2 regions of the Janibacter sp. YB324 genome follow, and region 2 is predicted to be linked to the other one. Evidence: riboswitches for the same ligand, from Rfam matches in the RefSeq annotation. Region 2 holds a riboswitch; the other holds the start of a gene.
The links. Region 2 has a riboswitch for thiamine pyrophosphate ahead of H7A72_RS15010 (ECF transporter S component). Riboswitches for the same ligand answer to the same signal wherever they lie in the genome.

Region 1: linked by a shared signal. The riboswitch ahead of thiC (phosphomethylpyrimidine synthase ThiC) and the one ahead of H7A72_RS15010 (ECF transporter S component) in region 2 are both predicted to bind thiamine pyrophosphate.

The regions. Positions count from the first base shown of each region.
Region 1 is NZ_CP060120.1:642,272-649,169, forward strand. Features, by position in the region: gene H7A72_RS03235 (hypothetical protein) at 1-190, shown strand, start outside; gene H7A72_RS03240 (hypothetical protein) at 183-686, shown strand; gene H7A72_RS03245 (SRPBCC family protein) at 697-1,137, shown strand; gene H7A72_RS03250 (multidrug efflux SMR transporter) at 1,166-1,489, opposite strand; gene H7A72_RS03255 (multidrug efflux SMR transporter) at 1,486-1,824, opposite strand; gene H7A72_RS03260 (DinB family protein) at 1,847-2,371, shown strand; gene thiD (bifunctional hydroxymethylpyrimidine kinase/phosphomethylpyrimidine kinase) at 2,521-3,360, opposite strand; TPP riboswitch at 3,390-3,497, shown strand; gene thiC (phosphomethylpyrimidine synthase ThiC) at 3,495-5,246, shown strand; gene H7A72_RS03275 (MFS transporter) at 5,243-6,619, shown strand; gene thiM (hydroxyethylthiazole kinase) at 6,616-6,898, shown strand, end outside.
Region 2 is NZ_CP060120.1:3,047,287-3,054,184, forward strand. Features, by position in the region: gene H7A72_RS14990 (LysM peptidoglycan-binding domain-containing protein) at 1-172, shown strand, start outside; gene H7A72_RS14995 (PKD domain-containing protein) at 186-1,109, shown strand; gene H7A72_RS15000 (hypothetical protein) at 1,106-1,702, shown strand; gene H7A72_RS15005 (ATP-binding cassette domain-containing protein) at 1,707-3,929, opposite strand; gene H7A72_RS15010 (ECF transporter S component) at 3,959-4,603, opposite strand; TPP riboswitch at 4,679-4,781, opposite strand; gene H7A72_RS15015 (DUF4235 domain-containing protein) at 4,913-5,200, shown strand; gene H7A72_RS15020 (NAD(P)H-quinone oxidoreductase) at 5,200-6,177, shown strand; gene H7A72_RS15025 (ATP-binding cassette domain-containing protein) at 6,267-6,898, opposite strand, start outside.

The sequences.
Region 1 (6,898 bases), 960 kb from region 2:
GCGCATGTGCAACCCGCTCGGCATGACCCTGCGCCGCCTCCCGATCAGCGAGCCCCGCGACCTCGTGGTCGACGGCACGCAGCTCCTCCACGTGCCCACCGGCAAGCGGGCCGCCTCGCTCGGCTTCGGCGTGCACCGGCCCGACGTCGAGGCGTTGCGGCGCGTGGTGCCCGTCGTCCCGCGTGGCTGAGTCCACCGACCGGCGCGAGCTGCGACGGCGCCAGTACCTGTCGCTGGGGCTGGGCGAGCTCGTGGCGGCGGGCGTCTTCGGCGGCGTGGCCACCTGGTACGGCGCCGACCTGGGTGCGGATGGCCGCCTGGCGGTCCTCGGCGCCATGGGCCCGCTCGTCCTCGTGCTCGTCGCCGCCGGCGTCTACTGGCTGCTCGCCCGACGCTGGGTCGGCGTGACGCCCATGCCACGCGCGCTCGCCCTGACCTACGTCGGTCTCGGGGTGCTCGCCGCGCTGCTCCTCGCCGGTGGACTCGTCGTGACCCTCGTCGCGGCCCCCTCCACCGGGTGGCTCGTCCTGCTGCTCCTCGTCTGGGCCTTCGGGGTCGTCGAGCTGGTCAACTACTCGCTGCGCCGGTTGGCCTTCCCTGTCGCCAGGTGGTGGTCGGGTGTGGCGCAGGGGCGCACCCCGCAGCTGGCCCGCGATGTCCGAGCAGGCCTGGGCGAGCGCCCCTAGAGTGGCGGGCATGGACGAGACCAAGGTCGTCACCGCATCCACCACCATCGCCGCCGCACCCGAGGCGGTCTTCGAGGAGATCGCCGACCCCGCCCGCCAGCTCGCGTGGGACGGCAACGACAACCTCGCTCGTTCGGCCGAGGGCCAGCGGGTGCACGCCGTCGGCGACGTCTTCGTCACGACGACGACCGGGGGCAACGACCGCTACAACCACGTCGTCGACTTCGAGGAGGGGCGTCGCATCGCCTGGCGCCCGGCGGCGCAGGGGGAGACCCCCTTCGGCCACCAGTGGGGGTGGGAGCTCACCCCGACCGACGACGGCGGCACCGAGGTGACCCACACCTACGACTGGCGCGAGCTGACCGACGAGTCGCGCTACGAGCGAGCCCGCAACACGACGGAGGGCAACCTGCGCGCCTCCCTCGACCGGCTCGCCGCGCTCTTCGGCTGACGCGTCGCACCGGCTGAGGGTCACTCGGTCAGTGCCCGCCGCCGAGCTCGAGCAGCAGCACACCGACCATGATCAGGCCGATCCCGGCGACCATCCGCCGGGTGAGGGCCTCCCCGAAGAGCACGCGCGAGCCGATGGCCGTCAGCGCGACCCCGGCCGCGGCCCACGTCCCGTAGGCGACGCCGAGCGGCATGCCGTGCGCGAGACTCGTCGACAGCCCGACGAAGGCCGTGACGTAGCCCAGCGCGACGGCGGCGTACCACCGAGGGCCGCCATGGACCGCCAGGCGCAGCGAGAGCGTCCCCGCGACCTCGGCCGCCACGGCGACGACGAGCCACGCCCATGCCGTCATGGCGACGCCTCCGGCTCGTGCGGGGCGCCTGTCTCCACGAGCAGGACGCCCCCGATGACGAGGACGACGCCCAGTCCCATGAGCGGGGTGAAGGTCTCGTCGAGCAGCAGGGTCGACAGGAGCGTCGTCAGGGCGACACCGCAGGCCGACCAGATCCCGTAGGCGATGCCCAAGGGCATGCCCCGTCGGAGCGCGACGGCGAGCAGGCCGAAGGACGCGACGTAGCCGGCGACGACGACGGCGTAGAGCACGGGCCGGTCGAGGGCCGCCTTGAGGCTCAGTGTGGCCGCGACCTCGCAGACGATGGCGGCGGCGAGCAGCAGCCAGGTCGTCATGCCCCGAGCCTAGGCTGGATGCATGAGCACCGCGCCGCCCGCCGACCACGACTCCCGGGACTGGACCTTCGTCGTCGACGACGGGTGCGACGAGTGCGGCTACACCCCGCACGACCCGGCCGCGACGAGTGACCGGCTCCTCGCCGCGGTGCCCCGCTGGGCCGCGGCACTGCAACGCCCGGGGGCGAGCGAGCGGCCTGCCCCGGGGGTGTGGTCGCCCCTCGAGTACGCCTGCCACGCGCGTGACCTGGTCCGGGTCCTCGGCGATCGGGTGAGCGCCGTGCTCGCCCGGGAGGGCGCCCCCTTCGCGGACTACGACGGGGAGGCTGAGGCCGTGCGCCAGGAGTTCTGGGCCAGTGACCCGCGCGTCGCGGCCCGACAGGTCGCCGAGGAGACCGAGCGCACCGTCGCCGTCCTCGACGGGGTGCGAGGTGACGCGTGGGAGCGCGCAGGCACCCGTGGGGACGGCGCGCCCTTCACGATCGCCGGCCTGTGCCGCTACCTGCTCCACGACGTGGAGCACCACCTGCACGACGTCGCGGCCTGAGCGAGGGTGCCGGGTGCTCAGCTCGGCTGGTCGGCCTGGCACTGCGCGATGGCCAGACCGATGCCCTCCTCGAGGATCGTGAAGTCGGCCTCGGTGAGGTAGCCGATGGACCGGGCCGTCCGGCCCTGCGGGTTGTGGTGAAGGTCTGGTCAGGGGATGGTCTGGCTCCATCGGGCGAGTTCGTGGAAGTGGTGCACCGGCCCGGCCCCCGACCCGACGTCGAGCGACTCGCCGTGGCGCAGTGCCTCGGTGAGCCAGCCGCGTGCCTCGCGGACCGCCGGCAGCCACCCGTCGTGGCGCGGGCGAAGGGCGGCGATCGCCGAGCTGAGCGTGCACCCCGTGCCGTGGGTGGCGGTCGTCGCGATCCGCGGTCCGCGCAGCTCGCTCGTGCCGCGCTCGTCGTGCCACACGTCGACCGACTCGGTGCCGTCGAGGTGGCCGCCCTTGAGCAGGACGCGACGTGCGCCCAGTGCCCGGAGCGCGGTGGCCTGCTCGGGCAGCTCGGCGGCGGACCCGGCCGGCGGCTGGTCGAGGAGCACTCCGGCCTCGGGCACATTGGGCGTGATGACATCCGCGCGGGGGAGCAGGGCCCGCACGGCGTCGACCGCGTCGGGCGAGAGCAGCCGCGAGCCGGAGGTCGAGACCATCACCGGGTCGAGGACGACCGGTGTCGCGGCCAGTGGGCCGCTCGCCAGCAGTTCGTGGACGTTCGCGACGAGCGCGGCGGAAGCGAGCATCCCGACCTTGACGACGTCGATGCGCACGTCGGCGACGAGTGTCTCGACCTGGGCGCGCACGACGTCGACGGGCACCTCGTGCACGTGCGTCACGCCACGGGTCGACTGCGCCGTGAGGGCGGTGATGACGCACGTGCCGTAGGCGCCCAGGGCGCTGAAGGTCTTGAGGTCCGCCTGGACCCCGGCGCCGCCCGAAGGGTCCGACCCGGCGATCGAGAGGGCGACCGGAGGGCGGGGCAGAGGGGCAGCCATGCCGTCACCGTAGCCATGTGGTTGTATCGAGGCACCCCCGCGGGAGCCCGGGCACGGGCTGAGATCGGACTGCTGCCGTCCGGACCGTCTGAACCTGTCCGGATCATGCCGGCGAAGGAAGAGGAGGCGCCCGCGTGCGCACACCCGAAGAGTCCGAGCTCCACCCGCAGCACCGTCGCGAGGAGGTCGTCGACCCCCACGACCCGTCGGTGCGGGTCGCGGTCACCGCGATCTCGCTGGCCGACAGCCCCGACGGCACCGCCAACGACGACGTCGTCGTCTACCGCACGAGCGGACCCGGTGCCGACCCCGCGGTCGGTCTGCCCGACCACCGCGGTGCGTGGATCACCGGCCGCGGCGACGTCGAGCCCTACGAAGGGAGATCCCGTCACCTCGCCGACGACGGCCGCGCGGCCCAGCGACGCGGTGGCGCCACGGCGGCGTGGCGTGGACCGGAGCGTCGCCCCCTTCGTGCCGTGGCCGGCAGCGCAGTGACCCAGATGCACTACGCCAGACGCGGTGAGATCACCGCCGAGATGCGCTATGCCGCACTGCGAGAAGGCTGCTCGCCCGAGCTCGTCCGCGACGAGGTGGCCGCCGGCCGGGCGATCATCCCGGCCAACGTCAACCACCCGGAGTCCGAGCCGATGGTCATCGGCCGGGCCTTCCTCACGAAGATCAACGCCAACATCGGCAACTCGGCCGTCACCTCCTCGATCGCCGAAGAGGTCGACAAGCTCACCTGGGCCACCCGGTGGGGCGCCGACACGGTCATGGACCTGTCGACCGGCGACGACATCCACACCACGCGCGAGTGGATCCTGCGCAACAGCCCCGTGCCGATCGGCACCGTGCCGATCTACCAGGCCCTCGAAAAGGTGGACGGGAGAGCGGAGGACCTCACGTGGGAGATCTTCCGGGACACGGTCATCGAGCAGTGCGAGCAGGGCGTCGACTACATGACGATCCACGCCGGGGTGCGGCTCGCCTTCGTCCCGCTGACGGCCGAGCGGGTGACGGGCATCGTCTCCCGCGGCGGGTCGATCATGGCCGGCTGGTGCCTGGCCCACCACGAGGAGTCCTTCCTCTGGACGCACTTCGACGAGCTGTGCGAGATCTTCGCGCGCTACGACGTCGCCTTCTCCCTCGGTGACGGGCTGCGACCGGGGTCGGTCGCCGACGCCAACGACGAGGCGCAGCTCGCCGAGCTGCGGGTGCTCGGCGAGCTGACCCGGCGAGCGTGGGAGCACGACGTGCAGGTCATGGTCGAAGGCCCGGGGCACGTGCCGCTCCACCTCGTCAAGGACAACGTCGACCTCGAGCAGGAGTGGTGCCACGGGGCGCCCTTCTACACGCTGGGCCCGCTCGTCACCGACATCGCGCCCGGCTACGACCACATCACCTCCGCGATCGGGGCCACCGAGATCGCCCGCCACGGCACGGCGATGCTCTGCTACGTCACGCCCAAGGAGCACCTCGGTCTGCCGGACCGTGACGACGTGCGCACCGGTGTGGTCACCTACAAGATCGCGGCGCACGCCGCCGACCTGGCCAAGGGGCACCCGCGAGCGCGTGAGCGCGACGACGCCCTGAGTCGCGCCCGCTTCGAGTTCCGCTGGCACGACCAGTTCGCGCTCTCCCTCGACCCGCCGCGGGCCATGGCCTTCCACGACGAGACCCTGCCGGCGGAGCCGGCCAAGACCGCGCACTTCTGCTCGATGTGCGGGCCGAAGTTCTGCTCCATGCGGATCAGCCAGGACATCCGCGATGCCTACGGGTCGGGTGCGGCCCAGCAGGCCATCGTCGAGGCCGGCATGGCAGCGAAGTCGCGCCAGTTCGTCGAGCTCGGCTCGAGCGTCTACGTGCGCGAGGGTCCCACCCGATGAGTCTCGTGCCCGGTCTGCCCCCGACCGGTCGCGCGGCCGTGCGCGCCGGGATCGTCGGCAACTACGTCGACCAGATCAACATCTTCCTGCCCGTCGTCGCCCTCGCCCCGGCGCTGGCGACCCTCGCCGGGCCGCACGCGGGCGTCACCGCGGGCGCCGTCGTCATCGTCGCGACCCTCCTCGGTCGACCCATCGGCGCGATGCTCTTCGGGCGCATCGCCGACCGCGTCGGCCGCACCCGCACCACCCAGCTGGCGATCGGCGGCACCGCCGCGTGCAGCCTGGCGATCGCGGCGGTCCCGACGCACGAGAGCATCGGCGTCGCGGCCATCACCGCCGTCGTCGTCCTGCGCTTCGTCGGTGGTGCCTTCCTCGCCGGCGAGTACACCTCGGCGATCCCGCTCGCCATGGAGTGGTCGGTCCCGCGGCGGCGGGGTCTGGTGTCCGGGCTGATCATGTCGATGGCGCCCTGGGCGCAGTCGACGATCGCCTTCGTCACGGCCGGCCTGCTCGCCGTGCTCGGTCCGACCGACTACGCCGCGTGGGGCTGGCGGGTGTCCTTCGTCTGCGGCGGCCTGGCGAGCCTGGCCCTCCTGGCCTACTACTCCGCACGGGTCGCCGATGCGCCGCAGGTCGTGCGGCAGCGCGAGCAGGCCGACGAAGGGCGGGCCCCCGCCGCTGTCGGTCTGCGCGCCGTCCTCGGCGGTGCGCACGCAGGTGCCTTCTGGCAGATGTTCGGTCTGATGAGCGGCCTGTGGCTCATGACCAACATGGTCGTCATCCTCGCGACCGGTCGGCTGTCGACCGACCTGGGGATGGGCGGCGGAGAGGTCGCGCTCGTCATGGGCCTGGCCGCGGTCGCCCAGGCCCTTGTCATGTCGCTCACCGGTCACTGGTCGACCCTCGTCGGGCGGCGACGCTTCCTCGTCGGATGGGGGCTGGCCGCCGCGGTCGTCGCACCCCTGCTGTGGGCGGGCACGATGGCGACGCAGGTCGTGCCGGTCGTCGTCGGCGTGGCCCTGCTCCAGGTGGTCACGGTGTGCGGCTACGGACCCGTCGGGGCCTACCTGTGCGAGCGCTTCCCGGCACCGGTGCGCTCCACCGGCTACGGCACGGCCTACTCGTTGTCGATCGTCCTCCCGGCGCTGTGGCCGTGGTGGCTGCCGACGCTGGAGTCCGTGCTCGGTCACGACGCGTCGGTCGCCGCGGTGCTCCTCGCCGGCGGCCTCCTCGTCGCCGGGTGCGGGGCTCTCGGTCCGCGCCTGTCGGCAGCGGACCTCGACCGTGACGTCGAGAGCGTGGCGGCGCAGCCGGACCCACCGGCCGAGCCGGTGGCGGCCTCTCCGGCTGCCACGACGCGGGCGGCCACGTGATCGGCGCTCCCCGCACCCGCGGCCTCGGCGCCGAGATCGCCGCAGCCGTGGACGCGATGCGCGCCGCCGCACCCCTCGTCCACGGGGCGACCGGCTCGGTGACCCGCGCGCTCGTCGCCGACGGGCTCCTGGCCGCGGGTGCCCGCCCGATGCTCACCGAGAGCGAGCAGGAGGCCCCGACGCTCGTCACCGTCGCCGACGCGCTGCTCGTCAACCTCGGCTCGCTGAGCGGCGACGGCATGGCGGGTCTGCTCCCGACGGCCCGGGCCGCCGTCGAGC
Region 2 (6,898 bases):
GGCCACCCACGAGCTCGGCGACCCGGTCCCCCGCGATGCCGCGGCCTTCGGCCTGGCCGACTGCGGCCGGCTGGCCGATGGCGTCCTCGAGCCCGCGTCGCGCGAGCTGCTCGCCACCCTCCCCGAGCTCACCGCCTCGCAGACCCCCACGACCAGCCATCACGCGGTCTGAGGAGGCCACAGCGATGACGACCCTGACCCGCGTCCTGACCCGGGAGCGCCTCTTCGCCACCTTCGGCGTGACACTGCTCTTCCTCGCCCTCTCCCTGTCGGCCGCGCCCGACAGCGACGCCAACATCTGCCGCAACTTCGGCCTGCGGGCCAACTGCCGGATCGTCTTCGGCGGGGAGAAGTCCGACGGCACCGGCGGCGGCAAGGGTGGCGGGCGACCGGCCTGCCACCGTGGGGCGCCGGAGTACAAGAGCGTGCCCTGCGAGGACGCCGTCGCCGGCTCGTGGAGCAACGCTCGGCAGTGCTACGTCATCGAGGCGACCGACCAGCCGGGTCCCGACCACCCGGGCTACCGCGAGGGCGCAAAGCTCTACACGTGCACCGGCCTCAACGACGAGGGCAATGTCCTCATCCCCCGGGACTCCTTCTGGTCGGAGGAGCCGCCGGAGACCAACAACCCCCAGGACCTCCAGGAGGACCTCGAGACGGCCGTCGGCACGCGCTTCCGGGCGATGTACCCCGGTCTGGCGCCCAGCCCCGTCCCCATGCACGCCCGCTTCGACGGGTACCGCATGGCGCCGGTCGGCCTCAACGTGTGGATGTGGCCCCGCGCCCTGTTCGACTCGCAGTGGGACCCGCCGCTCGTCGAGGACCCCGACACCGGCTACTACGTCGACGCCGGCGTGACCCACGTCAAGTGGGAGATGGGCGACGGGACGTCGATCACCTGCGGCAAGAGCGAGCCCTTCGCCCGGCGCAAGGCCGAGCAGACGCCCGACTGCGGTCACAAGTACAAGAAGCCCGGTAACTACCTCGTGCGCATCACGACCTACTGGAACATCAACTACCGGGATGCCAACGGCGAAGGCCGCATGCAGACCGAGTTCAAGCAGTCGCTGTGGATCCGTATCGGCGAGAACCAGGTGGTCAACAAGTGACCCGACCCCGTCGCGGAGGGCACCTGGCCGTGGTGCTGGCCATCGGGGTGGTCCTCGCCGGCTGCGGTGACGGTGATCGCGAGGACGAGCACCTGCCACCCGACCTCGTCGACCAGAGCCAGACGACGTCGGTGGACGCCGACGACGTCGCCTCCGACCGCGCGCGTCAGCGCGTCTACCAGTGGGTGAGCGGCCGCAACACCATCCTCGCCCAGCCCGACCACTACACCACCGAGACCTCCATCGGCTTCGCCGAGGGCACCGAGGCGACGGCCATCCTCGCCGACGCGGCCGAGCTGACCGTCGACAAGCAGACCCGCCAGGGCGAGACGAAGCTCGTGGGTGACCCGACCGCGACGAAGATCGACCTCGACCCGGCCCCGATCAAGGGCACGGCCATCCCTCCCTTCGTCAAGGTCAGGGCCTGCATCGACGAGAGCGGCACCCACCTCGTCAACGCCTCCGGGACCAAGGTCAAGGGCTCGGAGGGCAAGGGGCCACGACCGGTGAGCTTCCACGTGCTCAACCGCAGCTGGCCCAACGCCGACGCCTGGCGGATCGCTTGGCAGGAGGACATCAAGGGCTCCTGCTGAGCGGTCAGCGGGCGAGCAGCGCGACGACGACCGTCACGAGCGAGGCGAGCACGACCACCGTGTCGGCCGCGCGCCACGGGGCCCGGGTGGCCCAGGTGCGCCGACCGGCGCCGGCGAAGCCACGAGCGTCCATCGCCACGGCGAGCGTGGCCGCGGAACCGAGCGAGCGCAGCAGCATCCCGAAGGTCGAGGCCCACAGGTGCGCCACGACACTGCGCGGCGAGCGCCAGGTCACGCCCTGGCCCCGCAACCGTCGCGCCCAGCCGACCTCGGTCCACGCCGCACCGAAGGTCTGCACCCGCTGCAACGCCGCGCCCAGCGCGACGACCGGGCGGGCCGGCAGCCGGAGCCGCTGGCCCAGGTGGTCGGCGAGGTCGTCGGGGTCGACGAAGGCGAGGAGAATCGCCGAGGGCACGACGATGACGAGGAGTCGCAGCGCCGCCGAGAGCGCGACCTCGACGTCACGTGACCCGAGCAACCAGGTCGACCAGCCGACGCCGAGACCGCCGACGAGGGCGGGGACGAGTCGGATCGCCAGACCGCGCCACCGGCCCTGGACGGTCCAGCCGGCGCCGCGGCCGGGCAGGTTGCTCAGGCCCACGACGGCGCCTAGTACGAGGAGGCCCAGGATCACGAGCGAGACCCGCCACCCGGGTGAGAGGACGGCGGCCGCCATGGGGATCGCGGCCGCGGCGAAGAGCGCGAGCGGCCCGCACGCGGACAGCACGGCCCGTGGCGTCTCCCGGGACGGCTCGGTCTCCGGCGGACGCACCTGCCGCACCTCGTCGACGAGTGAGACGAGGTCGGGGTCGTGCGTGGCGGCGACGACAGCACCGCCGCGGTCACGGTGGGCGGTGAGCAGGCCGACGACGGCCGCCCACGTGCCACGGTCCTGACCGACCGTCGGCTCGTCCGCGAGGGCCACGGCCGGGCCGTGGGCCAGCGCGGCCGCGACGGCCAGCCGACGCTGCTCGCCACCGGAGAGAGTCTGCGGGTCGGCCCGCTCGAGGTGCTCCAGCCCGAGGACCTCGAGGAGGCGACGGGCCTCCCCTTCGTCAGCGGTGCCGAGGGTGCGGCCGGTGAGCAGCACCTCGTCGAGCACGGTGCGGGCGAGCAGCGCGCTGGAGCTCCACTGCGGCACCCACCCGACGAGGTGGGCGATCTCGGTGGCGGGCAGGTCCCCGACCGACCGTCCGTCGGCGAGCACCCGTCCCGACGACGGCGCCACCAGCCCGCCGAGCGCCGCCAGCCACGTCGACTTGCCCCCACCGCTGGGTCCGACGAGCGCGGTGGCCCGGCCCGCGGCCGGGGAGAGCGGCGCGTCGGTGACGAGCGCGGTCGTCACCTCGCTGCTGCCATCGAGGTGGTTGCGCGCTCGCTCGACAACGAGCGGTTGGCTCGTGAGCAGCGTCGCCCGGGGCTCGACCGCACGGGCGAGGGGGCCGAGGTCGATCGTCAGCGGCTCAGGAGCCGGCACACCCGGCACCCAGATGCCGTCGGCGGCCAGCGTCTCACCGTGCTCGGCCAGCACCTCGGCGGCCGACCCGTCGTGGTGGATCCGCCCGTCGCGGCCGAGGACGAGCACCCGGTCGACGTGCTCGAGCCAGGGCTCGATCCGGTGCTCGACGACGACCGTCGTCAGACCGGCCGCGCCGGTGACGACGGCGTCGCGGACCCGGGCGGCCGAGTCTGCGTCGAGCATTGCGGTCGGCTCGTCGAGCAGGAGGAGGGCGGGCTGGAGGGCGAGGGCACCGGCGAGCGCGAGCCGCTGGGTCTGGCCGCCGGAGAGGGCGCCGGTCGGGGTCGAGCGCGGCAGGTCCCCCAGCCCCACAGCGGCCAGGCAGCGGTCGACGACAGCCGGCATGTCGCCAGCGGGCACGCCGACGTTTTCCAACCCGAAGGCGACATCGCGCCCCACGGTCGCCGCGACCGTGCCGGAGCCGGGCTCCTGGAGCACGAGCCCGACCGCACCGGGACGCTCGCCGGGCGCGGCCCCGTCGACCCGTACCTCGCCGACGAGGTCACCGGAGTCGACGGTGAGCAGCAGACCGGCGAGGGCCCGGAGCAGGGTCGACTTGCCGGACCCGCTCGGCCCGACGAGCAGGACCCGCTCGCCAGGGCGCAGCGTGAGGTCGAGCTCGCGCAGCACGGGCTCGCGTCGGCCGACGGGCCGCCACGTGAGGTCGCGGACGACGACCTCGCCCCGACCGGTGACGTCGACGCCCACGGGGGCTGCCCCCTTCGTCCGATCGTGGATCAGACGGCCCTCCGCTCGAGGACCTCCTGGCCGGGCGGGAAGGGGTTGAGCGCACCGGCCTGCGCCAGCGCGCGGGTGAGCAGCCAGCCGCCGAGCCCGGCGACAACGACCCCGGAGACGACCATGAGGGGCAGGTAGGCGAGCTTCCACGCCCAGGTCCAGTCGACGAAGTACCAGTAGATCTCGTAGATCCACTCCAGCGGCGCCGACAGCGCACCGGAGAGCAGCGCGACGGCCGGGCCGAAGGCCTTGTAGGCGAAGATCGCGAAGGCCAGCTCGGCGCCGATCCCCTGGGCCAGGCCGGAGACGACCGTCGTGACCCCCCACTGGTTGCCGAAGAGCGCGGATACGGTCGCGGCGATGAGCTCGCAGGCGATGGCGGCGCCGGGCCGGCGCACGACCAGTCCGCCGACGACGCCGGCGATGAACCAGAACCCGACGAAGAGCCCGAAGAGCGGCTGGAAGGCCAGGCCGAGGGCGGAGATGGGTCCGTTGTAGAGCAGTCCGTAGCCCCAGTAGGCGACGCCGAAGGCCACGCCGAGGAAGGCGACGGTCAGCAGGTCGACGGTGCGCCAGCCCATGAGGGGGCGGGTGGCGAGGACGGTGCCGGCGCGGGACGCGGCCGGCGTCTTGGTGGTGGTCATGCTGATGCTTCTCCTGTGTGGGTTCCACAGGGAGGGATCTGCGCCGACACCCGGCCACGGGCCGTGCGCCGACGAGGTCCCTGAGACTCGACTCCCTACGCCGGTGCTAGCCGGATCAGGTACGAGGGTCTGCGGTCGCCCGCACTCTCAGCGCTGATGCGCTCCCCTGTCGTGCCCGGCCAGCATAGCCGCGTGGGCCGACGGGCGGTCCGGGGTGCACGTCTGTGGCAGGGTTGGAGACGTATCGGGTGGCGGCGACCGCCGCCACCTCCGCAGCGTGTGTGTACGAAAGGACGTCTCGTGGGCAACATGGTCTGGAAGGTGCTGGGCACCGGCTCGGCGATCATCGCCGGCATCGTCGCCAACAAGGTCATCTCCATCGCGTGGTCGCGCATGGGCAAGGGCGAGACGATCGACCCCAACAACCCGGAGAACCCCGTCGGCGAGGCCATTGCCTTCGCCGCCCTCGCCGGCCTCGCGATGGGTCTGGCCCGCACCATGGCCACCCGCCAGGCGGCGAGCTTCTACAAGAAGTCCGCGGGTCACCTCCCCGAGGCCATGCAGTCCGTCGAGGGAGAGCTGGACAAGGTCTCCTGATGCGCGGCATCTCCATCACCGAGCCCGGAGACGCCGACGTCCTGCAGATCACCGAGATCGAGGCCCCCACGGCCGGCCCCGGCGACGTCGTCGTCGACATGGTGGCCGCCGGGGTCAACCGCGCCGACGTCATGCAGCGGCTCGGGCACTACCCGCCGCCCGCGGGCGCCTCGCCGCTGCCGGGCCTCGAGGTCTCGGGCACGATCCGCGAGGTCGGTCCGGGTGTCGAGGGCTGGTCCGTCGGCGACGAGGTCTGTGCCCTCGTCGACGGTGGCGGCTATGCGGAGCAGGTCCGGGTCCCGGCGGCGCAGCTGCTGCCCGTGCCGAAGGGGGTCTCCCTCACCGATGCCGCGGGGTTGCCCGAGGTCGCGTGCACGGTCTGGTCCAACGTCTTCATGACGGCCAACCTCCAGCCCGGCGAGGTCTTCCTCGTCCACGGCGGATCGTCGGGCATCGGGACGATGGCCATCCAGCTCGCCACGGCCGCCGGTGCGCGGGTGGCTGTGACGGCCGGCTCGCAGGCCAAGCTCGACGTCTGCCGCGACCTCGGCGCGCAGATCCTCGTCAACTACCGCGAGCAGGACTTCGTCGAGGAGGTGCGCGCCGCGACTGATGGTCACGGGGCCGACGTCGTCCTCGACCTCATGGGGGCCAAGTACCTCCCGCGCAATGTCGACCTGCTGGCGACATCGGGCCGGCTCGTCGTCATCGGCCTCATGGGTGGCCGCAAGGGCGAGCTCGACCTCGGCAAGCTGCTGAGCAAGCGGGCCGCGGTCATCGCGACCTCGCTGCGGGCCCGTCCCGCCGAGGAAAAGGCGGCGATCGTCGCCGCGGTCCGCGAGCACGTGTGGCCGCTGGTCGAGGACGGCGCCGTGCGCCCGATCGTCCAGGGCACCCACCCGCTCGAGCGTGCCGCCGATGCCCACCGCGAGCTCGAGGCGAGCGGTCACATCGGCAAGATCCTGCTCACCGCCTGACACCCTTCGCATTTCCTGAGGGAAATGCGGCCCGCGACCCTCCCCTCTCGCATGGCCCAACGGCAATGCAGACCGGATCCCGCATTGCCCTACGGCAATGCAGACTGGAGGCGGCCGTCGTCGAGGTGCCAGCGGGCGGCCGCGACCTCGGCGACCTCGGGGTCGTGCGTGGCGAGCAGGACGATCCCGCCCCGGCGGGCGATGTCCTGCAGCAGCACGACGACCTGCTCGCGGGTGTCGTGGTCGAGCTCCGAGGTGGGTTCGTCGGCGAGCAGCACCAGGCTCCCCGCGGCCAGGCGAAGGGAGGACAGCGCCAGTCCCCGGGCGACGGCCACGCGCTGCCGCTGACCGCCGGAAAGCTCCTCCGCGAGGTGGCCCGCGTGCTCGTGGAGCCCGACCGAGGCGAGCGCCCGGTCAGCGGCCGCGCCGGCGTCGCCACCGGACATGCCCGCCGCGACGAGCGGCACCGCGATGTTGCCGCGGGCGGTGAGCACCTCGGCCAGGGCGCTGCCCTGAGGGATGAGCACGGCACCGGCATCGCGTGAGCCGGCTTCGTCACCGATCTGCCTCTCCCCCAGTCGGATCCGCCCGCTCGAGCCTGACTCGAGCAGTCCACCGACCGCCCACAGCAACGAGGTCTTGCCGGCGCCGGAGTGTCCGGTGACGGCAGTGATCTCTCCGGGGTGCGCGACCGCACGGACCCCTTCGACCGCCACGACGT